3 regions of the Arthrobacter alpinus genome follow, and region 3 is predicted to be linked to each of the others. Evidence: riboswitches for the same ligand, from Rfam matches in the RefSeq annotation. Region 3 holds a riboswitch; each other region holds the start of a gene.
What was found. A riboswitch is a leader RNA that binds a small molecule or an ion and turns the genes downstream of it on or off. The one in region 3 is predicted to bind S-adenosylmethionine.
Positions count from the first base shown of each region.

Region 1 (9,833 bases), 1.9 Mb from region 3:
CGGCCGACGCCTTGGCCCCTTCCTCTACACCGGCACCATGGCCGCCGTCGTCCTCGGTGGAGCCTCCACCGTGGGAGGCGTGGGGCTAGGCTACAAGTTCGGCATTTCAGGCATGTGGCTGGTGGTTGCTATTGGCATCGGGGTACTGCTGCTGAGCCTGCTGTTTGCCCCCACCATCCAAAAGCTGAAGATCTACACGGTCTCCCAAATGCTGAGCCTGCGCTACGGCAAGGAGACCACCAAGATGTCGGGCATCGTCATGCTCGCCTACACGATCATGATCTCGGCAACTTCCACCGGCGCCTACGCCACCATCTTTGTGGTGCTGTTCGGCTGGGACCGCTGGCTGGCCATTGCCGTGGGTGGGGCCATTGTGCTCATCTACTCCACCGTTGGCGGCATGTGGTCCATCACCCTGGCCGACCAGGTGCAGTTCGTGATCAAGACCGTGGGCATCTTCTTCCTCATGCTCCCGTTCGCGTGGAACGCCGCCGGTGGCATCGACGGCATCAAGGAACGCGTTGACGCCAGCTTCTTCGCGTGGGACGGCATCGGCATCCAGACCATCATCACCTACTTCGTGGTCTACACCCTGGGCCTGCTGATTGGCCAGGACATCTGGCAGCGTGTCTTCACCGCCCGCGACCCACAGGTGGCCCGCTGGGGCGGCGCCACCGCCGGCATCTACTGCATCCTGTATGGCGTGGCCGGCGCCCTGATCGGACTGGCCGCCAAGGTAGCTCTGCCCACCATCGACGTCGCCAACCTGGGCAAGGACGTCGTCTACGCCGAAGTGGCCACCCACCTGCTGCCCATCGGCATTGGTGGGATCGTCATGGCCGCCGCCGTGGCCGCCATGATGTCCACCGCATCGGGTTCCCTGATTGCCGCCGCCACCGTGGCCCGCAAGGACGTTGTCCCGTTCGTGGCCAGCTGGTTCGGCAAAACCATCGACACCTCAGACAGCTCCAACCCCGAGCATGACGTCAACGCCAACCGCTGGTACGTGCTGGGCCTGGGGCTCCTAGTGGTCCTGATTTCCATTGTTGTCAACGACGTGGTGTTCGCCCTGACCATCGCCTACGACATCCTGGTTGGCGGTTTGCTGGTGTCCATCATCGGCGGCCTGGTGTGGAAGCGTGGCAACGGACTTGGCGCCGCCTGGTCCATGGTGGTTGGCAGCCTGCTGACCATCGCCCTGCTGGTGCTGTACGCCACCGGCGTGATCCCCAGCGCCGATGGCATCTACGCCAACGAGCCGATCTACTTTGGCCTGCTCGCCTCGCTGGTGGTCTACATCGCGGTCTCCCTACTGACCCCGGCAACGCCCGCGAACATCCGCAAGATTTGGGACGACCGCCTCGCAGCGGCTGCCACTGATTCCAATTCAGATGATATCGACACCGTCATGACGGGCAAGAACAGCACCACCGTGTAGTTCGACCAACGTAGGACGGCGGTTGGTGACGTAATAAATTACGTCATCAACCGCCGTCGTACTTTAAAGCGCTACGGTGGAAACCAGCTTCACGAGATGCGATGCCAAGCTCCGACTGGTCGCACGCCAACCCCATGTTCACAGGGTGGCTCGGATGAGGAAGTGACCTGCGGTGACTGGATCCGCGGGTAAGAGCACCCCCATCAAAGGTTTGATCATGGCAACTATTTCCGCAGACCGTAGCCGCTCTTCTCACAACGCCGCTCCCCGCACGGCCCCACCCTCAGCCGGCATCCCCGTTCTGCCGGCCGTGGATGTGAATTTGGGCGCCGTCACCTTTTTCACCCCCAGGGGTCACCACAGCTACTTCTGCGCCGCACCGGCACTGCTGGTGGACGCGCTGGCGGCGGCGGTGCGTGCCGCCCGCTGGGTACCGGAAATCGGCACGCTGGTGGTCACCATGGCGCAGACCGGTTCACGGGAGAGCCGCAGCCTGGGCTTCAAACTCGAAAAGTACTAGGCCGGCGCAACCCCGGCGGCTAGGCGATGGTGGCAATAACGGCGCCCTGCGCCACCTCGTCACCTTCTTGGACGTGCCACGTGAGCACGCCCGCGGCGGGGGCGTTGATTTCGGCGTCGAACTTGTCGATGGTGACCTCGGCCAGCACCTGGTAGGGGCGCACGGCGTCGCCGTCGGGCACCAGCCACAGGGTCAGCACGCCTTGGTCCTGCGGGTCCCCGGTCATCATCGGGAAAAGCACCTCAACCATTTTCACTGACCTGCTTCCGATCCGTGGCCGCCAACGCTGCGTGATTCCCAGCATATCCGCACCCTTTTTGCGCACGTCCTTTTCTCCGTGGCTAGCCGGGCGAAAGTGCGGTAGGCCGAAACTATTTTTCAAGGATCACCGGCCGGAAATTGCCACCAATACGCGCTACAGTAATGGCTTACTTGAGGAGTTCCCTACTGTGCCAGAACGCATTCCCACCCCCGTAGAAATCAGTCGCTGGCGCCAATATCTGGCCGACGAACGGGCCGAAGCCGCCGTTTACCGCGACCTGGCCAAACGCCGCGAGGGCGAGGAAAAAGCCATCTTGCTGGCCCTGGCGCAGGCGGAGGGCCGCCACGAAAAGCATTGGTTGAACCTTCTGGGCGAGCACGCCGAGCCGCCGGTGGCCGCGTCCGCCCGCAATCAGTTGCTGGGCCTGCTGGCCCGGTGCTTCGGTTCCGTCTTTGTGCTGGCCCTGGCCCAACGCTCGGAATCCCGCTCCCCCTATGCCACCGACGCCGACGCCACCGACGCCATGGCCGCCGACGAATCGATCCACGAAGAGGTGGTCCGAGGCCTGGCCACGCGGGGGCGCATCCGTCTCTCCGGATCGTTCCGGGCGGCGGTTTTTGGCGCCAATGACGGACTGGTCAGCAACCTCTCCCTCGTCGTGGGCATGGCGGCCACGGGCGTGGGCAGCCAGGTGGTTTTATTCAGCGGTGTGGCGGGGCTCCTGGCTGGCGCCTTGTCCATGGGGGCGGGCGAATTTGTTTCTGTGCGGTCCCAGCGTGAACTCCTGGACGCCTCCCAACCCACCCAGATCACCCTGTCCGCAGCTCCGTCGCTGGATCTGGAGAACAACGAGCTGGTGCTGGTGTACCTGGCCCGTGGCATGTCCCGCGAAGCAGCCGAACACCGTGCGGCCGAGCGCATGGGTGGCTTCACCTGCGACTGTGATCCCAGCCTGTCCCTGCGCCCCGACGAGTTCAAGTCCGCGGACGACCACGAAACCCTCGGCACTGCTTGGGGCGCCGCCACCTCCAGCTTCTGCTTCTTTGCCTCCGGCGCCATCATCCCCATCCTGCCGTTTGTGTTTGGCATGACGGGGGTGAGCGCCCTAGTCCTGGCCTGTGTGTTGGTGGGCCTGACGCTGATGGGGACTGGCGCCGTCGTCGGATTGCTCTCAGGCGCCTCACCGCTGTGGCGGGGACTGCGCCAGCTGGGTATCGGCATGGGTGCAGCGGCGGCAACGTATCTGCTCGGGCTGGCTTTTGGCGGGATCGTGGGCGGCTAGGACCATCCATCATGCGTACGACTCGCGACGAGTTTGGCGCCACTGGACAAGTTGCGCCGAAATCCGGGCGGGTCCTGCGCATAGCGGAAGGTTCTCCGCGCTAGCGCAGCACGATGGTCCTGTTCCCCTGGACTATCACCCGGCCCTCGCAATGCCAGCGCACGGCGTTGCTGAGTGCCTTGCATTCGGTGTCCCGCCCGGCAGCCACCAGATCCTCCGGACCGAAAGTGTGGTCCACCTCGACCACCTGCTGGGAGATGATGGGCCCCTCATCCAGTTCACTGTTGACGTAGTGCGCCGTGGCCCCAACGGTCTTCACACCGCGCGCATAGGCCTGATGGTAGGGCTTGGCGCCTTTGAAGCTGGGCAGGAACGAGTGATGGATGTTGATGGCGCGTCCCTCCAGGTGGCGGGTGAGCCCGTCGCTGAGGACTTGCATGTAGCGGGCCAGCACCACCAGTTCGACGTCGAACTGGTCCACCAGCTCCATCAGCCGCGCCTCCGCCTGTGGTTTGGTGTCGGCGGTGACGGGTACGTGGAAGAAGGCGATGCCGTGCCACTCCGCCAGCCGCTGATGGTCTGGATGGTTGGAAACCACAGCCACCACCTCCACCGGCAACTCCCCTGTGCGGGTGCGGAACAGCAGGTCGTTGAGGCAATGCTCAAACTTGGAGACCATGATCAACACCCGCCGCTTGGCGCCGTGCGGGCGCAGCTCCCAACGCATGCCGTGCTGTTTCGCCACCGGTTCCAGCGCCGCACGCAGCGCATCCTGGGTCAGCTCCCCAGCCGGCGCCTCAAAGTGCAGCCGCATGAAGAAGCGGCCGTCCGGTTCCGGCGCCCCGGCCACCACCCTCAGGTGCTGACGGTCACTGAACTGACGCACGTCGATGATGTCCGCGCCCTGCCCCAACAAAACGCCGGAAACCTGGTGGACGATCCCGGGACCGTCCGGGCAATCCAGCGTGAGCACATATTGGGCCGTTTCAACCGGCTCTACCAAAGTGTCCATGTCAGCACTCGATCACATTCACGGCTAGGCCCCCGCGGGAGGTTTCCTTGTATTTGCTCATCATGTCGGCACCTGTTTCCCTCATGGTCTTGATCGCCTTGTCCAATGAAACTTTCTGGCTGCCGTCCCCGTGCAGGGCCAGCCGTGCGGCATTGATCGCCTTGACGCTGGCGATCGCATTGCGTTCAATGCACGGGATCTGCACCAGCCCGCCCACGGGGTCGCAGGTCAGGCCCAGATTGTGCTCAATGCCGATTTCCGCGGCGTTCTCGGCCTGCACGGGTGTTCCACCCAGTAGCTCGCACAGGGCGCCGGCGGCCATGGAACACGCCGAGCCCACCTCGCCCTGGCAGCCCACCTCGGCGCCGGAGATGGAGGCGTTGAGCTTGAAGAGCATGCCGATGGCCGCGGCCGTCAACAAGAACTTCACGACGCCGTCGTCGTTGGCACCCGGCACAAACTTCATGTAATAGTGCAGCACGGCCGGGATAATGCCGGCAGCCCCGTTGGTGGGGGCGGTGACAATGCGCCCGCCCGCAGCGTTTTCCTCATTGACTGCCAGGGCGAAGAGATTGACCCACTCCATGGCTCGCAGGGGGTCCGAGGCGTCCTCGGGCGCCTGCAGCGTGCGGAAAAGCCCTGGCGCACGGCGCGTCACCCTCAGCCCGCCGGGCAGGATGCCCTCGGCGGCGCAACCGTTGGCCACGCAAGCCTGCATGACGGCCCAAATGTTCAGCAGCTTGGCCCGCAATTCCTCCTCCGAATGCCACACCAGTTCATTGGAGATCATGACCTCGGAGATGCTCATGCCCTCCCGGGCGCAGATGGCCAGAAGCTCGTCGGCGGTGCTGAACGGGTGCGGCAGGACGGTTTCGTCCATGACCACCCGGTCCGCCCCCACAGCCTCTTCGTCCACCACAAAGCCGCCGCCCACGGAGTAGTACGTGCGTTCGCGCACCGCCGCACCGGCGTGGTCCAGCGCCCGGAACGTCATGCCGTTGGGGTGGGCCGGCAGCGACTTGCGCCGGTGCAGCACCACATCCTTCTCGTAGTTGAAGTCCACGCGGTGCCGGCCCCCGAGCATCAGCTGCGCATCCAGCGCCGCCGCTGCAACCTGGTCGTCGGCTGTGGCGGTGTCTACAGTTTCCGGGTCCTGCCCCTGCAGCCCCAGCACCACGGCTTTGTCCGAGCCGTGGCCGCGGCCCGTGGCGCCGAGCGAGCCGAATAGCTGGGCCTCAATGCGGACCACACCGGTGAGTACGCCGTCACGCTTAAGTCCGTCGGCAAAACGCTTCGCCGCACGCATCGGGCCCACAGTGTGGGAAGAGGAGGGCCCGATGCCGACGGAGAACAGGTCCAGGACGCTTAGTGCCATGACGTGTTCCCTGCGGCAAATTCCCGCATGCCGTCCAACAGCCAGCGTCCCAGGTAGTCGGCAAAAGAAGCCCTCGGGAATATCAAGAACGCGTCATCGCCGGTCTTCCACAAGATGGTGGGGATCTTGCCGATTTCCGTGGTGATGGCGGTGCCGGTAGCGAAGGAGCGCGGGTGCAGGTCAGCCGCGCAACTCTTCTCGAGCACGGCCCGGGCGCTGGGCCCAGCCAGCTCGAAGGTGGTGCGGTTGCTGGAGAGCTCGATGGCCTGCCCGGCACCGTCACCCAGTGCCTCAACGAGGCTGGCGGCCAGCCCGCCACCGTCCGCGCCGCCGTCGTCGGGGGCGATGGTGAGGAACTCGTCCGGCCCCAGCCACAGGGTATTCACCCCGCCCGGCCCGGCCGTGACCTGCCCGCAACTGGCGGGCAACCCGCCCGTCCGCGCACCGATCCGCTGCCCAGCCTCGGACAGGGGGTCCACGCGGATCCCGACCATCCGCTGGAACGGGATTTCGCGCAAGGCAACCCCGTACTCCCCCACCACTACGGCCACCTCGAAGTCCGTCCATAGGTGCGCAGCCGGGCTCCGTCGCAGTGCCTGTACATTTGCGTTTGCTGCTGTGTTAACCATCTCGGCGCTTCCCTTCGGCATCAAAAAGTACTGTTTCCCCAACAACCACGTCCACCAGCTCGGACCCGACGGCAGCGATGAGGCGTTCACCGATCCGGTTGCGTCCGTCCTTAATCATGGCCAGCCCGAAGGACCGTCCCAGGGCGGCGCTGTGGTAGCTGGAAGTGACGAATCCCTGCATGGGCACGGGCCCGTAGGCGGGGTTCACGCTGACCCCGGCCGCCACCAGCTGCGTGCCCTCCGGCAGGCGGATGGAACCGTCCACCGGCAGCACGCTGACCAAGTGTTTGCGGCCCTCCCGGACGGCGCCGGCGCGCTGGTAGGATCGCTTGCCGATGAAGTCCTTGGCCTTGGAAACCACCCAGTCCATGCCCGCATCCTGCGGGGTGACAGTGCCGTCGGTGTCTTGGCCGACGATCGGGTAGCCCTTTTCGGCACGGAGCACGTGCATGGTTTCGGTGCCGTACGGGGTGATGTTGAATTCCTCCCCCGCCGCCGTCACGTCCTCCCAGGTCGAGAGTCCGTACCAGGCCGGGACGTTGATCTCGTAGGCGAGCTCGCCGGAGAAGGAGATGCGGCACACCCGCGCCGCAACGCCGGAGGCTAGCACCGTCTCTCGGAACGCCATGAATCCGAAGGCCTCGTTGGAGAGGTCCAGATCCGGGGCCAGCTTGGCCAGCACGGCCCGGGACTTGGGCCCGACAACAGCGATGGTGGTCCATTGCTCGGTCACCGAGGTGAAGGTGGCGTCCAGTTCGGGCCATTCGGTCTGCTGCCATTCCTCCAGCCAGTCCAGCACCTTGGCGGCGCCGCCGGTGGTGGTGGTCATGAAGTAGCGGTCCTCATCCAGGCGCAGGGTCACGCCGTCGTCGAAGATCATCCCGTCCGGGGTGCACATGACTCCGTAGCGGGCGGAGCCGGGGGCGAGCTTCTTGAACGCGTTGGTGTAGATCCGGTTCAGAAACTCCCCGGCGTCCTGGCCGCGGATTTCGATCTTGCCCAAGGTGGTGGCATCCATGTATCCCACGGACTCACGCGTTGCAGCGCACTCGCGCAGCACGGCCGCGTCCATGTCCTCGCCCGGCTGCGGATAGTACCAGGGCCGTTTCCACTGGCCCACGTCCTCGAACAGGGCGCCGCGGTCCACGTGCCAGGAATGGATGGAGGTGCGGCGGGCGGCGTCGAACAGGTCCCCGCGCTGCCGGCCGGCCAGAGCCACGAACGCGACGGGTGTGAATGGTGCCCGGTAGGTGGTGGTGCCGATCGCGCCGATGTCCGGGTCCACCACGGTGCCCTGCTGGCGGAACGCTGCGGCGATGACGCCAATCGCGTTCACGCCCGAGGTCTTACCCTGGTCGTTAGCGGTGCTGATGGAGGTGTAGCGCTTGATGTGTTCCACGCTGCGCAGTCCGGCACCGGTGGAGCGCCACACGTCGGCAACGCTTTGGTCGCGCTGGAAGTCCACGAAGTGGTGGTGCCAGTCCGACGCCGATCCTTGCGTACCGCCCACCAGCCACAATGCGCGGGTGGGGCCCGTGGGTTGGGCCGGGCGTGCGGGGCGCGCCGCCACTGCGGTGGCGGCAGCAACGGCGGCGGCCGTGGCGAACCCGGCGTTGACGGCGGCAACAGAACCGGCACTAGCTCCCTCGGCCACGCAGTCAGCGAGGGCGTAGCTGCCGCGGCAGGCGCCAACGTTTTGCTGGTTCCTTACCACGGTGGACGGCACAAAGCCGGCCAGCTCCACGTCCCAGCGCACCTTGCCCTGCGCCTGGCTGTGCAGGTGCACCACCGGGCTCCAGCCGCCGGAGACGGCGAGCAGGTCCGCGGCGATTTCCTCCACCGCGCCGACGGGCGCGCCGTCGGCGTCGATCCCGGCGAGCATGACCGCCTCCAGCGCCGTGGCACCGGCGGTGTTGACCACGGCACTGCCAGTGATGACACGCACGTCCTCGCTAAGCGCTGCGGCAGCGGCCAGCGGCGACAGCTGCGGGCGGGCGTCAACGACGGCGGCCACCTCGATGCCCGCGGCCAGCAGGTCTGCGGCGAGCTGATAGGCGCTGTCGTTCGTGGTGCCGATGACCACCTTGGACCCGGCCGCCACGCCGTAGCGGTTGAGGTAGCTGCGTGCCGCCGAGGCAAGCATGATGCCGGGGCGGTCGTTGTTTTCAAACACGATGGGGCGTTCGTGGGCGCCAGTGGCCAGGACCACTTGCTTGGCGCGGATGTGCCAGATGCGCTGGCGGGAGACGCCGTCACCTGGGGCCGCCGCAACGTGGTCGGTGCGGTTCTGCACGGCGATCAGGAAGTTGCTGTCGTAGGAGCCGAACACGCTGGTGCGGTGCAGCACCGTGCATTCAGCGGCTGCGCCCAGTTCCGCCTGAACCCCGGCCACCCAGTCCAGAGCCGGGATGCCGTTGACGCGTTCGTCGCGTCCGGAAAGCAGGCTCCCGCCCAGTTCCGGCTGGTCGTCGATGAGGATGACGCGGGCGCCTGTAAGGGCCGCCTCGCGGGCCGCGGCGAGCCCTGCGGGCCCTCCGCCGACCACCAGGACGTCCGTGTGGACGTACTTTTTGTCGTAGACAGCCTCGTCCTGGGACGGATCGAGCCTGCCTAGGCCGGAAAGGAATTCGACGTCGAGCCCGTCAACGAGGGAGACGGCCGTGGCCGGAAGCATGGATTCGGCCGCGTGGCCGGGGAATCGTCCAGCAACCTTGATGAGCGCATTGGATTCCTCAACGCCTGCAGAGAGAATGCCGCGAGGGCGGTCCTCATAGAGGGAGTTGCCTGCGGCCAGACGGCCGTTGGCGATCAGCGCGGAGGCGATGGTGTCGCCCGGGTGGCCGGTGTGGCCGACGCCGTCGACGGTGAAGTTCCAGGTGGTGCTGCGGTCGATCCGGCCGCCGCTTGCGAGCCGGTTGGGCTGCTTGTTCTGCGGTGTCATGGCTACACTCCTTCCGATGTGCTGGTGTTACTTGCCTGGGCGGGCGCCAGCGGCTGGGCTGGTGCGTTTGCCGGTGTGGTTGCCGGGTCAAGGTCCGTCGGTGGCTGCTCGCCCATGCGGTAGACCGCGTGGATGTCATAGCTGACAGTGTCCCGGACCATGTTGAACCATTTGCGGCAGCCGGTGCTGTGCACCCACCGCTCCGCAAACAGCCCTTTCGTATTTTCTCGGAAGAACAGATACTCCGCCCATTCTCGGTCGGAGAGGTCCCCCGGGTGTGTGGGGTAGGCCACATGAGCTTGTCCCCCGTAGTGGAATTCGCCTTCGTTGCGCGGCCCGCAGTTGGGGCATGAAAACAACAACATCTTGTACTC
Region 1 covers NZ_CP012677.1:423,583-433,415, reverse strand. Annotated here, with positions in the region: gene AOC05_RS01845 (sodium:solute symporter) at 1-1,438, shown strand, start outside; SAM riboswitch class IV at 1,526-1,639, shown strand; gene AOC05_RS01840 (hypothetical protein) at 1,656-1,958, shown strand; gene AOC05_RS01835 (biotin/lipoyl-containing protein) at 1,978-2,208, opposite strand; gene AOC05_RS01830 (VIT1/CCC1 transporter family protein) at 2,408-3,502, shown strand; gene purU (formyltetrahydrofolate deformylase) at 3,603-4,514, opposite strand; gene AOC05_RS01820 (L-serine ammonia-lyase) at 4,516-5,889, opposite strand; gene AOC05_RS01815 (sarcosine oxidase subunit gamma) at 5,880-6,518, opposite strand; gene AOC05_RS01810 (2Fe-2S iron-sulfur cluster-binding protein) at 6,511-9,459, opposite strand; gene AOC05_RS01805 (sarcosine oxidase subunit delta) at 9,462-9,824, opposite strand.
Region 1: another riboswitch for S-adenosylmethionine. It lies ahead of AOC05_RS01840 (hypothetical protein); the one in region 3 lies ahead of AOC05_RS10550 (aminotransferase class V-fold PLP-dependent enzyme).

Region 2 (9,833 bases), 1.5 Mb from region 3:
GGGTCCGTTGCCTGCTCATCTGCCAGTGCGCCACCCACCACGGCGGCGCCGCCGGTGCCGGCTATCAAACCACCTGCACCAGCCACGGCAACGGAACCGGCACCACCAAAGAAGCGGCGGCGGGAGAGTGAATCGGCGGGCTGTTCATCGCTCATTTAGACTGTGGCAACCTTTTCAGCGATCTTGGCAAGGGGGGCCTGCAACGACTGGATCAGCTGTGTCAGCGCTGTGGCCTCCGATGCCTTCAACTCCGCAGTGTAGGGCTTGTAACCGCCCAAGGCATCGGGGTCGACGTACGTAGCCAAGGCCTTGTTGACGGTGTCGAACTGGGTTGAGATTTGCGTGGTCAGGGCGTGATCGATCTGGGTCAGGGCTGGCTTCAAGTACTCAAACGCCTGCTGCGAGCCCTCAATGTTGGCCACGAAGTCAACCAGGTCCAGATTGGAGTAAGCCTCTTCCTCGCCCGTGATCTTCGAAGACTGGATTTCTTCCAGGAGTCCACTGGCGCCGTTGGCCAGTTCCTCGGGCTTGTAGCCGTCGGCGGCGGCCAACTCATCCGTCAGCGTCTTGAGGGTGCCCACATTCGTGACAATCCCGGCGGCAAGGACCTTGGTGCCTTCGGTGATGGCCTTGCTTTCAAACAAGTCCTTCTCCAACGGGTGAAAACCGGTCCAGGTGGCTCCGGGTTCGACGTCGGCCACGCGCAAGTCGAGCACGGGGTCAAGATCGGGGAAGCTCTCGGCAACCGGTTCGATCCTTTCGAAGAACGGTCGTGCCGCTGCATACGCTTTTTGGCTTGCCGCGACATCCCCGGCATCCACGGAGGTCTTTAGATCGGCGACCGCCAGGACCAGGGAATCCACCTGGCCCGCAACGTACTTGGCGTACCCCTCAGTGCCAGCCTTGAGCTGATCGGTGATTGAGCTGGCAGCGCCGGCCGTGGCACCGCCGGTGACGGTGAACGGCTTGCTCTCGGTGCCGGCTCCGGGGCAGTAGATCTGGTAGCTTCCACCGTTAAGGGTCACAGTGAAGCTGACTGCTTTCAAACCCGGGATGACGTTCTCACGCTCGCCCAGAATGCGCTTGTCGCTCAGGAGCTCCACTTCGCTGACCCCGGAGGAGTCCTTGTTGGAAACCGTAAACGTTACGGGCCCGGCAGGTGCAGAACTGAAGTTGGGTACACACTGGTCTTCGCCGTCGACCTTTTCGACGCTGATGGCGACTTGGGCTGCACCGTTACTCACAGACGCGGCGGCCCCGTTGCTGCCAGTGGCGCCGCCGGCGGTACCAGAGCTCGAGGCGCCACCGCACGCGGTCAATGCCAGCGCCAAAATGGCGGTTCCGGCGACAATGCCGGGGACGAAGGGAAGGGACATGGCGCGGGAAGTCGAGGTAGGCATGTGGGTCCTTGTGATGATGATGGGTGTCGGATGTGGGGTGCTCTGTGCAGGGGAAGCGCGGTGCTAGGGCGAAGGTGCCGTGGCCAGCAGTTGCCGGCGGTTTCGGCGGCCGGCCCTGACCAGGGCGAAAGCGGCAAGAGTGAAAACCAAAGGCAGGTAGACGCTCCACAGGACAATTTCAGTCCGGGCGCTGTCGTAGGCGCTGAGTTCGGTGGCCACGCTGTGGACGTGACCGTCAGGTACACGCCAGGCACCGTCGGAGGCTACTGCCATGGTCCGGGAGGTGGCCAATCCACCGCCGCTCAAGGTGAGCGTGGCGCCTTGGGTGTTCACGGCGTCGAGTATGACACCGTCAACAACCCACACGGTGATTTCACCCTGGGGATGCCAGTCCGCGGCAAAGGGGCCGGGGTTGCTGCTGGAACTGATGCCGACGGGAAGGCGTCCGCCGTTCAAGGCCGCAAGATCGGTGATCGAGAGGTTGTCTGGCTCTTGCGCGGTCCCCGTGCCGACGTCGGCTGTGTAGACGGTGGCGGACCGCCCAGCGTGGGACTGGGCGCCGTGGCTGGTCAGGATGTGTGAGGTTTCCGCGCCGTCCGCCGAAACCAGCAAGTTGGGGTCAGCGCCGGGGGTCAGGCGGAGCGTGCCGAACGCTTGGTTGTTGGAGGTGAGCACCGGCGTCGTCGTTGTTGCAGAGGGGGCCGCTGGCACTGTTAGCGGGGCGAAAACTGCTAGCGCGATTGCCGCTGCGCCAAGGGTTGCCGCAGCGGCGAACTGAATGCGGGGGAGCCTTACTGCGTTGGGGCGCCAGGCTCGCGGCCACAGGACAAACGCGAGCATGGGGATCAAATACAGTGCCCAGCCAAGGAGCTCAACGGCGCGGGGGTCATTGGGGATGCCGAAGACGCCCGTCAAAATGGCCGCGCGTGCGCTGCCATTCGGTGCCAGCCAGGCAAGACTGACGGTGGCGTCCTGGCCGATGTTCAGCCAGCCGGCCTCGTGGGCTGTGCGCAGGGACTTCATGACCAGGCCGGCGGCGACGAACACCAGGAAAGCGCCAGTTACCGTGAAGAATTTTGCCAAGTTGATCTTGATGGCGCCACGGAACAACAGAAAGCCGATGCCGGCAGCTATGGCAAGGCCCAGGACTGCCCCGCCGCCGGCCGCCAGCGGATCAAGTGAGGATTGGAACGCCGCAACCATGAAGACGGCGGTCTCCACGCCCTCGCGCAGTACCGCCAGGAATGCCATGCCTGCCAGGGCAAGAATCGATCCTCCCTTGAGGGCGGATCCCGCATGGGTTTCCAGCACCGATTTCATGGTGCGCGCATTCTTGCTCATCCACAGCACCATGAAGGTCACAATCACCACAGCAGCCACGCCGATGATTGTCTCCATGGCCTCTTGCTGCTGTTGCGGCATGGCTGCGGACACCACTTCTAAGGTGATGCCCACCATGGCACTGAGCAAGATGGCTGCCCCCACACCCAGCCACATGGGCTTGAGCGAGGATCCATTGCGTCGCAGGAATGCTGCGATCATGCCCACGATGAGAGCTGCCTCAAGGCCTTCACGCAGGCCGATGACAAATGTTGCTAGCACCTAAGTACTCCGGTGTGGCTAGAGCTTCTTGCAGAGGTGTGCCCCTGCTTTGCCTAGGCTACCCTTACCTGCCCCAAGTTTCCCAATTAGGCCAGTGAAATGTGTCGTAATGAAACGCGCGGCCGCGATGGCCGTCGGCTACCAAAGGTGCTCGGGTGCGTCCAGCACCGTCTTGGTTGGGTAGGCCGGGGTCCACTGTTTAAAGGGCTTGTCCAGGCTGTAGCCAGTGGCGCCGGCCACCAGTGCCCGCACCTCCGCGTTGCCCGGGTTGTTCAGCGACTCGAAGTACTCCACCGACCAGTGGAACCAGCGCATACAAAAAAGCCGCATGGTCAGCCCGTGCGTCACCAACAACGTGTTGGGCTCATAGTCCGGCTTGGACCAATGCCTGTACAGGGTTTCCAGGAACGATGTCACCCTGTCATAGACGTCGGAGCCTGATTCGCCCTCGCGAAACCTGTAGAAGAAGTGCCCGTACGCGTTCCGCAGCTCCTTCTGGTCGGCAATCTCGGCGGGGTTTTGGAAGTTCGCCCAGTCTTGCTCGCGCAGCCGTGGTTCCTCAAGGGTGCGCTCCACCAGATCACCTAGATTCAGGGCCTCCAAGGTTTGGTATGCCCGCAAATAGGGTGAAACGTAGACGCACACCTTTTGCCCGTTCAGCTGGCGTCTGATCTGCTCACCGGCAACCTTCGCCTCCGCCACGCCCTGTTCGGTCAACGGGATGCGGTAGTCGGGAATCCTGTTGTACAGGGTCTGGTCGACGTTGGCGGCCGACTGTCCGTGGCGGACCATGATGATCTGGCGTGGGGCACTCATAGCCAAGAGCCTAAGCCAGCCTGGCGCAATATCTCCCCAAGAACAGGCATGATTTAGTGCATGAGTGAGAAACCGTTCACGCCAGCCACGCACGATGCCGGCGCATCCGCGCCTTCGGGTGGGGCCGGCGTCGTAAATTTTAGGTGGGGAGCGAAGTCCAGGCAGCGGCTCATCTTTGAGGTGCTGCTGGTCCTGGGGCTCTCGTTGGGGCAATCCGCCGTGTACTCGGTGGTGTCCTTGATCCAGAAGATGACGGCGGCGCCGCTGTCGGCGGGTACCTCCACACTAAACTCGGTGCAAAGCAGCCGCGAATACTTCGATCTCACCTATCAGCTCCTGGGCATCTTCTTTGCGGTAGTGCCGGTGTTCTTGGTGTTTTACCTGCTTGCAGCGCCCGGAAAATCGGTGTTCCGGCGCATGGGGCTCGATTTCAGGCATCCGCTCCGGGACGGGTTGGGCGCGCTGGGGCTGCTGGTCGTCATTGGCGTGCCGTCGCTGGGGCTGTACGCGGCGGGTCGGGCACTGGGTGTCACCACGGAGATCATTCCCAGCGCACTGAACCAGTACTGGTGGACCATTCCGGTGCTGATCCTCTCCGCCGTCCATAACGGGCTGCTGGAGGAGGTCATCATGGTGGGCTACCTGCTGGGGCGGCTGGAGAAGATCGGGTTCTCGCCCCTTGCTGCGGCGGTGACCAGTTCACTGATCCGCGGCAGCTACCACCTGTACCAGGGCTTTGGGCCGTTTGTGGGCAACTTCTTGATGGGGCTGTTGTTCTGCTGGCTGTACAAGAAATACGGCCGCATCATGCCATTGGTGGTGGCGCATTCGCTGGTGGACGTCGCCGCCTTCACGCTGGGCCCCGCGCTGGGGTTCGGGTAGCTAGCCAGTCCACGTCCTGACCTAGCTTTTGGTGAATGGCAGCTATGGGCTGCATGCAGCCATATTGGCGGCCGTCGGGAACGCGGACAGGTTCGACGCCGCATGGCAGGGTGCGCTGTTTGGCATGCCGTTGATCTGGGGTGCCGGGCTCTTGGCGCACACGCTGGGGGCGTTCCTGTCCAAGGACTATGAAAATCTCAATGTCTGAACCGGAACCGCATGAGCTGACGGCCTACGAAGCCGTCACTGCCAACTCGTGGGCGCAAACGCACAAAAAGACCGCACTTATGAAGTTGATACTGCTGGCGCTGCACGAGGCGCCGGCCTGGAGTTCCACGATCAAGTCCGCCATTGCCGAGATGACGGGTGGGAACCTGCAATTCGATGTCTAAAGCCTGCACCGTGGGCTCCGGCGGCTGATCCGCCGTCGTTCTTGGGAGTTTTTTGCCGAAGTAGCCGGTCCACGCCGAGAACGCTCCGTAGCCGGGCGGGTTTCGGCGCGGACCGGCTACCTCGGCGCAAACAAAGACGGCACCCGTCCCACAAAGGGGAGGGTGCCGTCTTGCTGGCTCAAGCCAGATGAGCTAGATGGTGACCTGGCCGTTGGCCGTTTCAAAGGTGACGCTCATGATGCCGGGGGTGCCGCGGGGGGCAATCCACTCGACGGAGACGTCATCCAATGGGCGTTCAACCGGTTCGCCCAACCATTCGGTGACACGTTCGGCGCTGCCGGCAATGGTCAGAGACGCCAGACGGACGGAGGAAGGGCGGGCCAGTGAGGGGTGCAGTGCCGGGTCGCCCTCCCACTTGAGCATGTAGGGCACCTGCGGGTCTGCGATCAGACCCTTGATGCCGATCTGCTGCCAGATAAGTTCCTGGCCGTCGGGGAACTTGCGGTTGCCGGGGACTGCGCTGCGGCCCAGCCGGTCCTCGAACGGGGTCAGGTCCTCAACGGCGACGCACCAGCCCATCCAGCCGCCACCTGCTGCGGAGCGGGCCTTGACGGCCTGACCGAACGGCGCTTTGTCCGATGCCGGGTGGTTCAGGCACTCAACAATTTCCACATAGTGGTGGTCGGTGAGGGGAATAATCATATTGCGGGTGCCGAAGCGCGGGTGTATTCCACCGCGTACTGCATCGACCCCGAGGGCGGTTGCGATTCGCTCCGTGGTGGCAGCCAATCCATCTGATTCACAGGCGTAAGAGACATGATCCATTCGCATAGGATCATCTTGGCACTTTGTGATGCGGCTCTCGACTTAGCGTTCCCTAAGCCTGGTGGGATGTCCTGTGACCTGGGTGCCCCCGCGGTCAGGAATGTGGGGCAGAATTGACCCTGTGACTGATTCTGCTGCCGCCCTGATCCGACCCGACGCCGCCACCATTGAGACGCGTATAGCCACGGCCATTGCCGCAGAGCTGGGAGTCCGTGTGGCCCAGGTCCGCGCCGCCATTGGGCTGCTGGACGACGGCGCGAGCGTGCCCTTCATTGCCCGGTACCGGAAAGAGGCCACCGGGACCCTGGACGACACCGCGCTCCGTGACCTTGAGGAGCGGCTGCGCTACCTCCGCGAGCTTCAGGCCCGGCGCCTGGCGGTCTTGGAAACCATCCACGGACTCGGCAAGCTCACGGCCGTGCTGCGCTCCGCCATTGACGCCGCTGCCACCAAATCGGAGCTGGAAGACCTTTACCTGCCGTACAAGTCGACCCGCAAAACCAAGGCCGACGCCGCCCGTGAAGCTGGGCTGGAACCTCTCCTCGACGTGTTGCTGGCTAACCCGGCACTGACCCCCGGCGTGGCCGCCGACGCCTACGTTAGCGCTGCCAAGGGCGTGCCCAGCCCCGACGATGCGCTGGCCGGTGCCCGCGCCATCCTGATTGAGCGGGCAGGGCAGGACGCGGCGCTGGTGGGGGAGCTTCGGGAACGGCTATGGAAGACGGGCCGGCTGGGCTCGAAAGTGAAAACCGGCAAGACCGCTGAGGGTGAGAAGTTCAAGGACTACTTTGACTTTTCCCAACCGCCCCACACGCTGCCCAGTCACAGGGTTCTGGCCCTGCTGCGCGGCGAAAAGGAGGGCGTGCTGACACTGGATTTGGCTGAGGCCAACACCCGCGACGCCGACGCGCACGCGCAGGCCCGCGCCGCCTATGAAAACGCCGTGGCTCATTCCCTGGGCATCAGCGAGTCCGGCCGTGCTGCGGACACCTGGCTGATGACAAGTGCCCGCTTGGCCTGGCGCACCCGCATCCTGACCCGGCTTTCCGTGGACCTGCGGGTCCGGATGTTCCAACGCGCCGAGGAGGAATCGGTGCGCGTCTTTGCCGCCAATCTGCGCGATGTGCTGCTGGCGGCACCGGCCGGAAACAAGGCAACCCTGGGCTTAGACCCGGGCCTGCGCACCGGCACCAAGGTGGCCGTAGTTGACGGCACCGGCAAGGTGGTCGCCACCGACACGATTTACCCGCACGCCCCCGCCAAGCGATGGAATGAAGCCCTCGCCACCCTGCACGCGTTGGCGCTCAAGCATCAGGTGGAACTGGTGGCTATCGGCAACGGGACCGCGAGCCGGGAAACCGACAAGCTGGCCGCGGAACTGCTGGCCGAACTCAAGCACAGCAACCCCAAGATGAAGGTGACCAAACTGGTAGTCTCCGAGGCCGGCGCCTCGGTCTACTCGGCGTCGGCCCTGGCCAGCGCCGAACTGCCCGGCATGGACGTCTCCTTGCGCGGGGCCGTCTCGATCGCCCGCCGCCTGCAGGACCCGTTGGCTGAACTCGTCAAGATCGATCCCCAGTCCATCGGTGTGGGCCAGTACCAGCACGACCTCACCCCGGCCAAGCTGGAACGCTCCCTGGACGCCGTCGTCGAGGACTGCGTGAACGCCGTGGGTGTGGACCTGAACATGGCTTCCCCGGCGCTGCTCTCGCGGGTGGCAGGGGTGGGGCCGTTACTGAGCGAGAACATTGTGGCCCACAGGAACCAGCACGGCCCGTTCAGCAAGCGGCGGGACCTGCTGAAGGTGGCGCGGCTGGGCCCGAAGGCCTTCGAGCAATGCGCCGGGTTCCTGCGCATCACCGGCGGCTCGGAGCCTCTCGATGCCTCCAGCGTCCACCCGGAGGCCTATGGGCTGGCGCGGAAGATCCTCACCTCCGTGGGTGCCCAGGCCGCCGAGATCTCCGGAGGGGTGGGTGCAGCCGCAAGCGTCAACCCGGGCGAGTTTGTCGATGGCAGCTTTGGTCTGCCCACCGTCAAGGACATTGTGGCCGAGCTACAAAAACCCGGCCGCGACCCCCGCCCCCGCTTTGAAACCGCCACGTTCGCCGAAGGCATTGAGAAGATCACCGACCTTCGCCCCGGCATGATCCTGGAAGGGGTGGTCTCCAATGTGGCGGCCTTTGGCGCGTTCGTTGACATCGGCGTGCACCAGGACGGGCTGGTCCACGTCTCCGCCCTGAGCAACTCCTTTGTCTCCGACCCGCATGCCGTGGTTAAATCCGGCCAGGTGGTCCGGGTCTTGGTCCTGGAGGTGGAGCCCGAGCGCAAACGGATTTCCCTCACCTTGCGCCTTGACGATCAGGTCACGTCGGCGCCGGGCACCGGCCGCACCCGCGAGGCAGGTGAGCGGAAGGGGAACGACGCCGGCTCCGGGAAGTCGGCGCGCACCCCACCCCGGGCGGGCGGCCAGTCTCGCCCTAGCGCCCAGCCAGCCCGTCAACCGCGTGCGGCAACAGCCCCGCCGTCGGCCAACACGGCCATGGCCGAGGCCCTGCGCCGGGCAGGTCTGGGAAAATAGGGCGGGACCGCCAGCCCGTCAGTCAATAATTCGATATATCTCAGGTTCTGCCCAAAATTTCAATCAGTGATTCGCCAAAAGTCATAAACACGTCATATTCTTGCTCCCTCACTAGCTTTCTTCCACACTGGAGATAGGTCATGAGTGTCAGCGATTTGCCCCGGCTCGCTGACCGGCAACCCTCCACCGTGGTGGGGTGCCCCGGGTGAAGACCTGGTACCGAACCGCCCGGTTTCGGTGCAAGCGCGGGCCGCACGGCTCATCTTCCCCTTTGGGGCCAAGGTGGGCCATTGTTGCAGGCCTCTACTGTGAAGGAATCCATTCATGAGTAACGGTTGGTCATTTGAAACCCGTCAGATCCACGTAGGCCAGGAGCCGGATGTCACCACCGGTGCCCGCGCCCTGCCGATCTACCAGACAACATCCTTTGTGTTCCCGTCCACCGAGAGCGCCGCGGCACGGTTTGCCCTGACAGAACTGGAACCGATTTACACCCGCCTCGGCAACCCCACCCAGGATGCCGTTGAGCAGCGCATCGCCAGCCTGGAAGGCGGCGTCGGCGCCCTGCTGCTCTCCTCAGGCCAGGCCGCCACCACCTTCGCCATCTTGAACCTGGCCCAGGCCGGGGATCACATTGTCTCCAGCCCCAGCGTGTACGGCGGCACGTTCAACCTCTTGGCGCACACCTTGAAGAAGCTGGGCATCGACGTCACTTTTGTCTCGGACCCGGACAACTTGGATGAATGGCGCTCAGCCGTCCAGCCGAACACCAAGGCGTTCTTTGGCGAGACCGTCTCCAACCCGCGCCAGGACGTGCTGGACCTGGAAAACATCAGCGCCATCGCCCATGAAGCAGGCGTGCCGCTGATTGTCGACAACACCTTGGCCACCCCGTACCTGATCCGCCCCCTAGAGTGGGGTGCGGACATTGTCATCCACTCCGCCACCAAATACTTGGGCGGACACGGCACGGCCATTGGCGGGGTGATTGTCGACGGCGGCAAGTTCGACTTCGCAGCGGACCCGGAAAAGTTCCCCGGCTTCAACACCCCGGATGAGACGTACAACGGTCTGGTCTACGCTCGAGACCTTGGCGTCGGCAGTGCCCTGGGCGCGAATCTGGCCTACGTCCTCAAGGCCCGCGTGCAGCTACTGCGCGACCTTGGCTCAGCCATTGCCCCGTTTAACGCCTTCCTCATCGCCCAGGGCATTGAGACACTGAGCCTGCGCATGGAACGCCACGTCAGCAACGCCGTCACAGTGGCACAGTGGCTTGAAAACAATCAGAACGTGGAATCCGTGGTTTACGCCGGCATCCCGTCCAGCCCGTGGTTTGAG
Region 2 covers NZ_CP012677.1:793,607-803,439, forward strand. Annotated here, with positions in the region: gene efeB (iron uptake transporter deferrochelatase/peroxidase subunit) at 1-155, opposite strand, end outside; gene efeO (iron uptake system protein EfeO) at 156-1,400, opposite strand; gene efeU (iron uptake transporter permease EfeU) at 1,464-3,002, opposite strand; gene AOC05_RS03365 (phosphoglycerate mutase family protein) at 3,141-3,818, opposite strand; gene AOC05_RS03370 (CPBP family intramembrane glutamic endopeptidase) at 3,879-4,700, shown strand; gene AOC05_RS03375 (hypothetical protein) at 4,732-4,908, shown strand; gene AOC05_RS03380 (hypothetical protein) at 4,901-5,092, shown strand; gene AOC05_RS03385 (VOC family protein) at 5,285-5,923, opposite strand; gene AOC05_RS03390 (Tex family protein) at 6,018-8,495, shown strand; SAM riboswitch class IV at 8,632-8,747, shown strand; gene AOC05_RS03395 (bifunctional o-acetylhomoserine/o-acetylserine sulfhydrylase) at 8,820-9,833, shown strand, end outside.
Region 2: another riboswitch for S-adenosylmethionine. It lies ahead of AOC05_RS03395 (bifunctional o-acetylhomoserine/o-acetylserine sulfhydrylase); the one in region 3 lies ahead of AOC05_RS10550 (aminotransferase class V-fold PLP-dependent enzyme).

Region 3 (9,833 bases):
CTCCGCCATTGACGCGCGCAGCGACGACGGTGACTCCGCCCTTTTGGCTGGCGGCGCCGTCGAACAGCTGCGGGAATTCCTTGACGGCAAGGTCAGCGTCATGGTCGGGCACTCGGGTGTGGGCAAGTCCACTATGGTCAACGCGCTCACCGGCTCCCAGCGTGCCACGGGCGGCGTGAATGCCGTGACGGGTCGCGGCCGGCACACCTCATCCTCGGCGCTGGCCCTGCGATTGAAGGACGGCGAGCCCCGCTCCTGGATCATTGACACCCCGGGCATCCGCTCCTTCGGGCTGGCCCATGTGAACCCCGACAGGATCTTGGCGGCCTTCCCCGACCTGCAACCAGGTACCGACGACTGCGAACGCGGTTGCAAGCATGACAGCGTCGCCGTCAACTGTGGCCTGGACCCGTATGTTGCCGCCGGTCATGCCGGCGACGCCGGGCCGGCACGGCTGGCGTCGCTGCGGCGCCTGCTGGGCACCAGCGACCGCACCGAAGGGCGCGCCGAGGCCAAGGAACTTGGCCAGATCGACTGACCGGCGGTCGAGACCTGGCCAACTCGCCACCGCAGGCGATCCGGCATTTTTCCGGCGACTATCCGACGCGTCGGCCTGTTCCCCGCCCGCGTGCCAGCCAGCCTAGTCCCCCAACTACCGATAACGTGGTGAGTATGACGCCCCCACAGACGTACAACGATGACCTCCGCCTGGCCCATGTCCTGGCCGACACCGTCGATTCCCTGACCATGTCCCGTTTCAAGGCCCTGGATCTGCAGGTTGAGACCAAGCCGGATCTGACGCCTGTGACCGATGCAGACAAGGCGGCCGAGGAGTCCATCCGTAGCCAGCTGTCCCGGGTCCGTCCCCGCGATGCCGTGCTCGGTGAGGAGTTTGGCAGCAGCGGCCACGGCTCGCGGCGTTGGATCATCGACCCGATCGATGGCACCAAGAATTTTGTGCGCGGCGTTCCGGTCTGGGCCACATTGATCGCCTTGGTCGACGAGGGCCGGCCGGTGGTGGGCCTTGTCAGCGCGCCGGCTTTAGGCAAGCGGTGGTGGGCTGCCGAGGGCACCGGAGCGTACATGGGCAAATCCCTGGCCGCCGCAACCCGCATCCGAGTCTCTAACGTCACCGAGCTCTCCGACGCTTCCCTTTCCTACTCCTCGCTGACCGGATGGGCCGAACGCGGCAACCGGGAGGAATTTCTGGGGCTCACCGACGACGTGTGGCGCACCCGCGCGTACGGCGACTTTTGGTCGTACTGCATGGTTGCCGAAGGCGCCGTTGACATTGCCTGCGAGCCCGAGCTGAACTTGTATGACATGGCCGCCCTGGTACCGATCATCACCGAGGCCGGCGGACGCTTCACCTCGCTCGAGGGCGTGGATGGACCCTTCGGCGGCAACGCCTTGGCCACTAATTCCATTTTGCACGCAGAGGTCTTGCGCCGCTTGAACCCGGGCTGGGATGACCTCCTCGCCTAATCCTTTCATCAAGCACAGGTGAGTTAAGTACGACGGCGGTCACCGCCGTCGTACTTTTTTTGCCTTTGCTCGGTAGTCACCACCGCCCGTTACCCGGCGTAACAAATGCGTCGGGCCCGCCGTTGGGCTACTATTTTTTGCATAGGTCACGAGTGCCAGCGCTAAACCCCGGTTTGCTGGCCGGCAACCCTCCTTTCGCGGCGGGGTGCCCCGGGTGACGACCTGGCCTGGCCGGAGCGGTCATGGCAAGCGCGGATTTTTTGGCTCTGTCTGCTTTTTTGACGGCGGGGTCAGATAAGAATCCTTCCTTTAAGGAAGCCTCATGAGTTCTGCCATCTTGGAAAACATTTCCCTCGCCAGTTCACCGTTGCTGCCCGTGGTGGGCAACGACCTCAAAGCCCCGTTGATCCACGGCGCTAGTGTCCGGTACGCCAACCTGGACTACGCCGCGTCGGCCCCGGCTGTGGAGGATGTGGCCGCGCACTTGGCGCAGATTCTGCCCTACTACGCCAGTGTGCACCGCGGCGCAGGATTCGCCTCACAGGTGAGTACCTCGGTGTATGAAAATGCACGGCACATTGTGGCTAATTTTCTCGGTGCCCGGCCCGATGACACCGTCATCTTCACCCGCAACACCACCGATTCCCTGAACCTCCTGGCTGGCTGCGTGCAGACCCTGCTGGAAAGCAACTCCAACGCCAACGGTGAGGTCCTGTACCTGGACATTGAGCACCACGCGAACCTGCTGCCGTGGCAGGCGCTGCCCCACCGTTCGGTCGTCGCAGGTGACACCATCGCCGCCACATTGTCCCGTGTGGAGACGCAGCTGCGGGCAGGAAATGTGGTGCTCCTGGCTATCACGGGCGCCTCAAATGTGACAGGCGAAGTGCTCCCTGTGGCGGAATTTTCCGCCCTGGCCCACAAGTACGGGGCCCGGATTGTGGTGGATGCGGCCCAGCTGGCACCCCACCGGCGCATCGACATCGCAGCCAGCGGCATCGACTACGTGGCGTTCTCCGGGCACAAGCTCTATGCACCCTTTGGTGCGGGGGTGCTGGTTGGCCGCTCCGATTGGCTGGACACAGGCAAACCGCATCTGGCCGGCGGCGGCGCCGTCAAGGACGTCCGGATGGAATCGGTGCTGTGGACGCAGGGCCCGGCCCGGCATGAGGCCGGCTCCCCCAACGTACTCGGCGCCGCCACCTTGGCCAGGGCCGCCCAGGTACTCGGCGCGTTGGACGCGAATCAATGGCACGACCACGAGCAGCAGCTGCGCTCCCACCTGGTATCCGGGCTTCAGGAGCTCGACGGCGTCACGGTCCACCAGCTCTTCACCGACTCGGACGCCTACGCCGAGTGCGGTTCCATCGGCGTAGTGAACTTCTCCATCGCCGGGTACGACGCCGGACTGGTCGCCGCCTACTTGTCCGCCGAGCATGGCGTGGGCGTGCGTGACGGCAAGTTCTGCGCCCACCCGGCGCTGCGCCGCCTGGGCCTGGCCTCGGGGTCGCTGCGTGCCAGCTTTGGTCTAGGCTCCCGGCTGGAGGACGCGCAGCGTCTGATCGACGGCGTGGGCGCCCTCCTGCGCAACGGGTTGGGCTGGGACTATGTAGTGGACGCCGGACGCTGGGTGCCCGCCAACGATTCGCGCACCTTTCCATCGTGGGCGCCGAACACGCCCGGAACCGCCGGCGCAGCCCCCTGCGCCACCGACTGAGGTGCTCCGGAGCTCGAGCTTGTCCGGACCCCGGTAGAGTGGACGGCGGAAACGGCACAACTATTCAGGAGTGGCATGGCGGGGACGGGCGGACCGGTCTTTGACAGCACGCGGCGCACAGAGATGGCCAACGCTTTTCAGGCGGGCGGCAAACACTATGACGATGTCCGCCCAAGCTATCCGCTGGCGTCATTGGAGTGGCTTAGCGCCGGCGCCGATATCCGCGATGCACTGGACGTCGGCGCCGGAACCGGCAAGTACACCCAACTGTTGACAGGGCGCGGGTGGGCGGTGACCGCCGTCGACCCTTCAACGGACATGCTCGAGCAACTGCGGCACAAGCTGCCACAGGTTCAGGCCCTGGTGGGACGGGCCGAGGACCTTAACCTGCCGGCGGATTCTGTTGACGTGGCCGTGGTGGCGCAGGCCTGGCACTGGTGCGATCCATTGCTGGCCAGCACGGAGCTTGCCCGCGTGCTGCGCCCTGGCGGAATTCTTGGGCTCATCTGGAACCAGCTCGATGTCAGCGTGCCGTGGGTGCACCGGCTGGCCCGGATCATGCATGCAGGGGACGTCCACAAGCCAGGCTTTCGCCCCGACGTGGGGCCCGAATTTCATGACCTTCAAAGCCATGCAACTCTCTGGATGCAGGTAGCCACGCCCGAGGACCTGCTGGAGCTAGTCAAATCCCGTAGCTACTATTTGAAAGCCAACGACACCATCCGGGCCAAGGTCCAGGGCAATCTTCGCTGGTACTTATTCGAGCATCTGGGCCATGCTCCGGGCGAAGAACTCGAGCTGCCCTATTTCACCCAGACGTGGCGGGCCAGGGTGTGAACACCCGCTCTCGCCTCGACAGGAAAGCCCCGCCACGGCTATAATTTCGGTATGCCTAAATTAACTATTTAGGATTCTGGAAGGGAATGGCATTGCTGGAGACCACGGACGTCACCTCCGCACCGGCACGACGAGGCAAGGGTGGACTGTTCTTCCTCTTGGGGCCTGCATTCGTCGCCGCCATCGCCTACGTGGACCCTGGCAACGTGGCCGCAAACCTCACTTCCGGCGCCACCTACGGGTATCTTCTGGTGTGGGTGCTGGTTGCCGCGAATTTCATGGCCATGCTGATCCAGTACCAGTCGGCAAAACTGGGCCTTGTCACCGGAAAATCCCTTCCGGAGCTTCTTGGCGAACGACTCTCCACCTCCGGACGGCGACTATTCTGGGTTCAAGCCGAGCTCGTCGCGATGGCCACCGATCTGGCCGAGGTGGTGGGTGGCGCCATCGCGCTGAACCTGCTGTTCGGCGTGCCGCTGCCGCTGGGCGGGCTGATCGTGGGCATTGCCTCCATGGCCCTGTTGACGGTGCAAAACCGCCGTGGCCAACGCCATTTTGAATCCATCATCATCTTCTTGCTCGTCATCATCACCGTGGGTTTCCTGGCGGGGTTGGTCCTGAGCCCGCCAGACCCGGCCGGAGTGTTGGCTGGCATGGTGCCGCGGTTCCAGGGCGCCGACAGCATCTTGCTGGCCGCCGGCATGCTTGGCGCCACCGTCATGCCGCACGCCATTTATTTGCATTCACAGTTAGCCAAGGACCGGCACACGGATGCCCGCGGCACCCCGGAACGTCTAGCCCACATCCTCAAGGCCACCCGTTGGGACGTTATCATTGCGCTTCTGCTGGCCGGTGCCGTGAACATTGGCATGCTGTTGCTGGCCGCCTCCACTTTGGAGGGAGTGGCCGGCACGGAGACCATCGAGGGCGCCCACGCCGCGATTGTGGAGAGCCTGGGCCCGGTGATCGGCGTCGTGTTCGCTGTGGGGCTGCTCGCCTCCGGACTGGCGTCCACCTCAGTAGGGGCGTATGCCGGTGCCACCATCATGAACGGCCTCCTGAAAGTCCGCATCCCGCTGCTGACCAGGCGCGTCATCAGCCTGATTCCGGCCATCGGCCTGCTGTGGCTGGGAGTGAACCCCACATGGGCCTTGATCATCAGCCAAATCGTCTTGAGCTTCGGCATCCCGTTTGCCCTGGTCCCGCTGCTGCGCCTGACCTCCAGTAAAGAGCTCATGGGCATTCACCGCGACCGGCTGCCCTTGCGCTTGGCCTCCCTGGTGAGCGTGGTGTTAATTGTGGCCCTCAATGGTGTGCTGCTGTGGCTAACGTTCACCGGCAAGGCGTAACCGGTAGGCTAGAACACGTGAAAGCGCCCCTTACCTCCTCCAGCATCGAAGACTACGTCAAGGTCATCTACGCGTTCACCGAGTGGCAGGACAAGCCGATCACGTCCACGCAGCTTGCCGTGCGGCTCGGCGTGGCGAATTCCTCGGTGTCGGAAATGGTCCGCAAGCTCAAGGATCAGGGCCTGGTGGACCACAAACCCTACAGTCCCATCCACCTCACGGAGCCTGGCCTGAAGCTTGCCCTAGCCATGGTCCGCCGCCACCGCTTGCTGGAGACCTACCTGGTCCGTGAGCTTGGCTATTCCTGGGACGAGGTCCACGATGAGGCCGAGCAGTTGGAGCACGCCGTCTCCGAGACATTCATTGAGCGCATGTCCGCCAAGCTGGGCCACCCCACCCGGGATCCGCACGGCGACCCCATCCCCGACCCGCATGGGGGCATCAGCATGCCACCATCGCACCGTCTCGACGAGCTGGATCCCGGGCACCGGGGTTGCGTCAGCCGCATCAGCGACCACGATCCGGAGCTGCTGCGCTACCTGGGCCAGCACGGCATCGGCCTAGACACCGAGCTGGAAATTGTTGGCAGGCGCCCCTTTGGCGGCACCTTGGAGGTCCGCAGGATCACCTCCCCCGGCGTGCCGGACACAGGCCCACAGGGCACTGCTGTGGCTGACACGGACGACGCCGGCCACCTGAACTTGGGCGACGAGGCTGCGGCGTCGCTCTGGGTCACGACACAGGGATACCACCCAGGCTGCACCGTGCAAGAACTCACGGGCGGATCGCTCATGACACCCCACTCCGACGCGCTGGACCACCCGGGGTCCTAGTTGCGGGCGAGTGCTCTTTCGGCAACGAAATACCCGCCGGTGGCCACCAACATGACCACTCCGGGCACCAAGGTGCCAGCGGCCAGCAGCGTCACCCCGGCCACAAGGAAGACTCCCAGTGCGGCCCATCTGACGGTGTTCTCTGGAAGCCGTCGTTCGCTGTGCGGGGCCATGAAGATACCCCAGAGCACCACTACCGCTACCGGGATGCCGATGCCCAGCACCAGGTTCCACGGACTGCTTTGCCGCAAGCCCCAGAACAGGAATGCGGCGATCATCGCCACTTCCAAGGCGAAGCCCACACCAGCCACCAGCATTGTTGCTAGGTCCGTATTGAGCCAGCTGGTTTTCACCGCAGTAGCCTTCCGCCGGCCCATGCTAGAGCTCCTGTTCCGAGGCAGCGCCGTCCTGAGCAAAGGCCCCGGTACCGGCGGCCATCTCAGAAAAGGCCACGTCGTAGCCAAAGGCCTCACCACGGGCCACAACCACTAGGGGTGAAGCGTCGTTGGGAATCCCGCCTTGCGGGAGGAGCTTTCGGCGGTACTCGGCGTCGCAAATCACCAGGCGCGCACCGCTGGAGTGCAGGTGAAGGGCCATTTGGTCATGGGTGGAACCTGTCGGCAGGGGGACGTTGCTGACCTCTAGGCGCCACATGCCCAGCAACGCAATGAGCAGTTCCACCGACTTTTCCATCAGCGTGGCCACCTGGTCGCCGCGGCACACGCCAAGGCTGCGTAGGGCAGCAGCGAACCGCGCGGATTTCTCGCGCAGTTCACTGTACGTTAGATCTATAGTGCCCAGATTGGCGTCAGTCACCGTGAATGCGATGTTGTCACCCGGGTGCCGGTCGCACAACAATTGCGCTGCCGATACCCCGGGCACCCCGAAGGTGTCCAAAAGCCCGTCACCACCATCGTGCGCGTGAATCATCGTTTTCCTTGGTGCCGGACGCCAAAGCTAGGCGTGCGCCGGTTTTAGCCTTCGCAGTCCTTGCAGAACAGCATGCCGTTCTTTTCGCGGGCTACCTGGCTGCGGTGACGGACAAGGAAGCAGGAGGAACAGGTGAATTCATCGTCCTGTGCCGGTATGACCTGGACAACGAGTTCCTCGTTGGAGAGGTCGGCGCCGGGAAGGTCCATGCCTTCGGCTGTGTCAGAATCTTCGACGTCAATGTGAGCCGTCTGGGCACCGCCGCGCTGAACCTGGAGCGCTTGGAGCGACTCTGTCTCGTGGTCTTCGTCTTTGTTGCGGGGTGCGTCGTAATCCGTTGCCATGCGGTTTTCAAACTCCTGAAGTGCTCGTGGTTTGGGCGGGGTGTTTCAGCGCCCCATCATAGCTCCTCAAAGCCGGATTTACGCCCTTAAATTCCCGCTGTTTTCCCACAGCATAGGGTACGGTCCCGACTTTTCCTTCAACTTGCTCTAGAAGACGGGAAGTTTCTACAAAGACACTCCCGTATTGTGGCGTTTATCACGTCACAATTGCCGGGGCCCGCACCGCATGGTGTACTGGTGCATGGCCGTGAATTCTCTACGCCGGGCCCTCGCCTTTTGGCCTCTAAATTCCCTCTTGCGCGCAGTACGCCATATCCTTATGGGAACATGGCAAACAACTCCTCGACTTCAAACCCTTCACTGAACCGCCGGCAGATCGCCCAGGCGCTTAACATTCCGCCGGAAATGGCCGCACGGAATGGCATCCCCTCACGGATGAAGACCTCCGAGGTCAACGAGCTCGACGCGAACCCTCCGGCTTGGCTTGCCCAGTCGCGAGCCAACTCCACCGGAAAACGCCCCATCTGGGTGGAGCTGCGTTGCTACCTGTGCGATTTCCATGAAATTGCCCGGCCCAAGAAGTGGTGGCCCGAGTTCACCTTTGTGCTGTGCGACTTCCACTACAACGACGAGCTCCCCTCCCCCGCCCCAGGTTGGCGCCGCAGCGAATTTGACGGTGTCGGCAGCCGCTTCCGTGGCATAGTCGACTCCCAAGACCTGCAAGACCCCTAGGGAAAAGTTCCACCATGACACCCACGCCAACTCGCCCAGGCATTCTCAGAGGACCCCTGTCGTGACTGTTTCGGCGAAGGCCTTTCAGCAGTGGCTCGACGGCGTGGCCGGCACCACCAGCCGGGCAGCAGTGTGCCGCGCAGCGGGCATCAAGCGCTCCACCCTGGCCCAGCAACTCGTCAGGGGCCGGGTCTCGGTGGCAACAGTTGCCGCCGTCAGCCGCTCGCTGCACCGCCCGGTTGTCGAGTCCTTATCTGCATTCGAAAAGTTTGAGGACCTTTCCATTGGCTTGCGAGAGCCGTCCGAGGCCGAGTTGCTTAGTCAAATCTCCGACACGGATCTCTTGACTGAAATTCTCAACAGGAGCAAGGCCGCGGATACCGGCGCTAAAACCGCATTGCTAGAACTTTCCCCGGTGCCGCACCGGACCTCGGTGCGGACCTGGCTGGACGCCGTCGGCCCGGCCGATCTGCGCCAGCAACTGGCCAGGGAGGTCGGGATTGCCCCGCAGAACCTGTCAGCACAAATCAGCGCCAACAGGCTGACGGCGGAACTGGCTATTTCCAGCGCCAGGATCGCCGGTGTTGGGCTTGCCAACGGGCTGGTAGCCACAGGTTTCCTCGCCCCGGATGAGGCTGGCTGGCTGCCCGGAGCCCGCTCAATTACCTTGCGTCAGACACCTGACAGCACACTTGTCTCACTCGCAGCTGAACGGCTTGATTCGCTGGGCCGGACCTTGAAACGCATCGAAGCTGACACTGCTGCAGCTCAACAGCTTTGGGAGAATCTAGGATGACTGCGATTCTGCAATGGATGGCACTAGCGGTGTGTGTAGCTTGCACACTCTGGCGCCTCCCCGCCATGTTTCAGGGTCGCAATCGCGGCTTGTTTTGGGCGTTCGCCTTGGTTTCTCTCAGCGTGGCGCTGAGTATTCCCGCCATCTACCTGAGCGTGGACGGAGCCCTTGGCGGCGTAAATTTCGTCAACGTCTTTTTGCGCCTGAGCCTTTTTGTCGTCTTCTTTCTGCTGGCCTCTAAAGTTGCCACCGCCTACGATTCACCGCTTGCGCGGCGTCTTATCCGCGGACCCGTCGGCCTGACCCTGTTGCTTGTCTCCTCAGCCGGCATCTGTATCACCTACCTCATCTCCGATCTGGACGGCTCAAGTGCGGGCCTGCGGGGGTTCTTCAACCAACCGTCGGTGCAAGCGTATGCGTGGTTTGGGAGGCTGTACCCGGCCTTTGCTGCACTGTGCGCGGTTCTACCCACGTGGCGTGCAGCCTTTTCTCGCCGCCCGCCTCTGTACCGGGCAGCGGCCATGTCCATGTCCATCGGCTTCCTTATGGCGTGTGCTGCGTCCTTGATCCAAATGTCGGCGTGGCATAATTCTTTGTTATTGGACCTCTTGTCCTTCTCCTCGATCCTGTTCGTGGCCACGGGGCTGGCGCTTGTCTGGCTTTCCTTCCTACGACGGCCCGTGACAGTTTAAGAACACCGTGTTCACTTTTCCATTAGAATCTGTCATACTAATGATTGTGTGAACGGTCAATGTCTCGGCCGGACACTCAGAACTTTGGGGGTAAGTGGTGGCCGGATTAATTTCGGGT
Region 3 covers NZ_CP012677.1:2,342,293-2,352,125, forward strand. Annotated here, with positions in the region: gene AOC05_RS10540 (ribosome small subunit-dependent GTPase A) at 1-538, shown strand, start outside; gene hisN (histidinol-phosphatase) at 673-1,485, shown strand; SAM riboswitch class IV at 1,630-1,743, shown strand; gene AOC05_RS10550 (aminotransferase class V-fold PLP-dependent enzyme) at 1,808-3,202, shown strand; gene AOC05_RS10555 (class I SAM-dependent methyltransferase) at 3,278-4,039, shown strand; gene AOC05_RS10560 (Nramp family divalent metal transporter) at 4,126-5,388, shown strand; gene AOC05_RS10565 (metal-dependent transcriptional regulator) at 5,406-6,221, shown strand; gene AOC05_RS10570 (YrdB family protein) at 6,218-6,598, opposite strand; gene AOC05_RS10575 (AMP-binding protein) at 6,600-7,151, opposite strand; gene AOC05_RS10580 (DUF4193 domain-containing protein) at 7,196-7,495, opposite strand; gene AOC05_RS10585 (DUF5997 family protein) at 7,823-8,227, shown strand; gene AOC05_RS10590 (hypothetical protein) at 8,289-9,023, shown strand; gene AOC05_RS10595 (hypothetical protein) at 9,020-9,715, shown strand.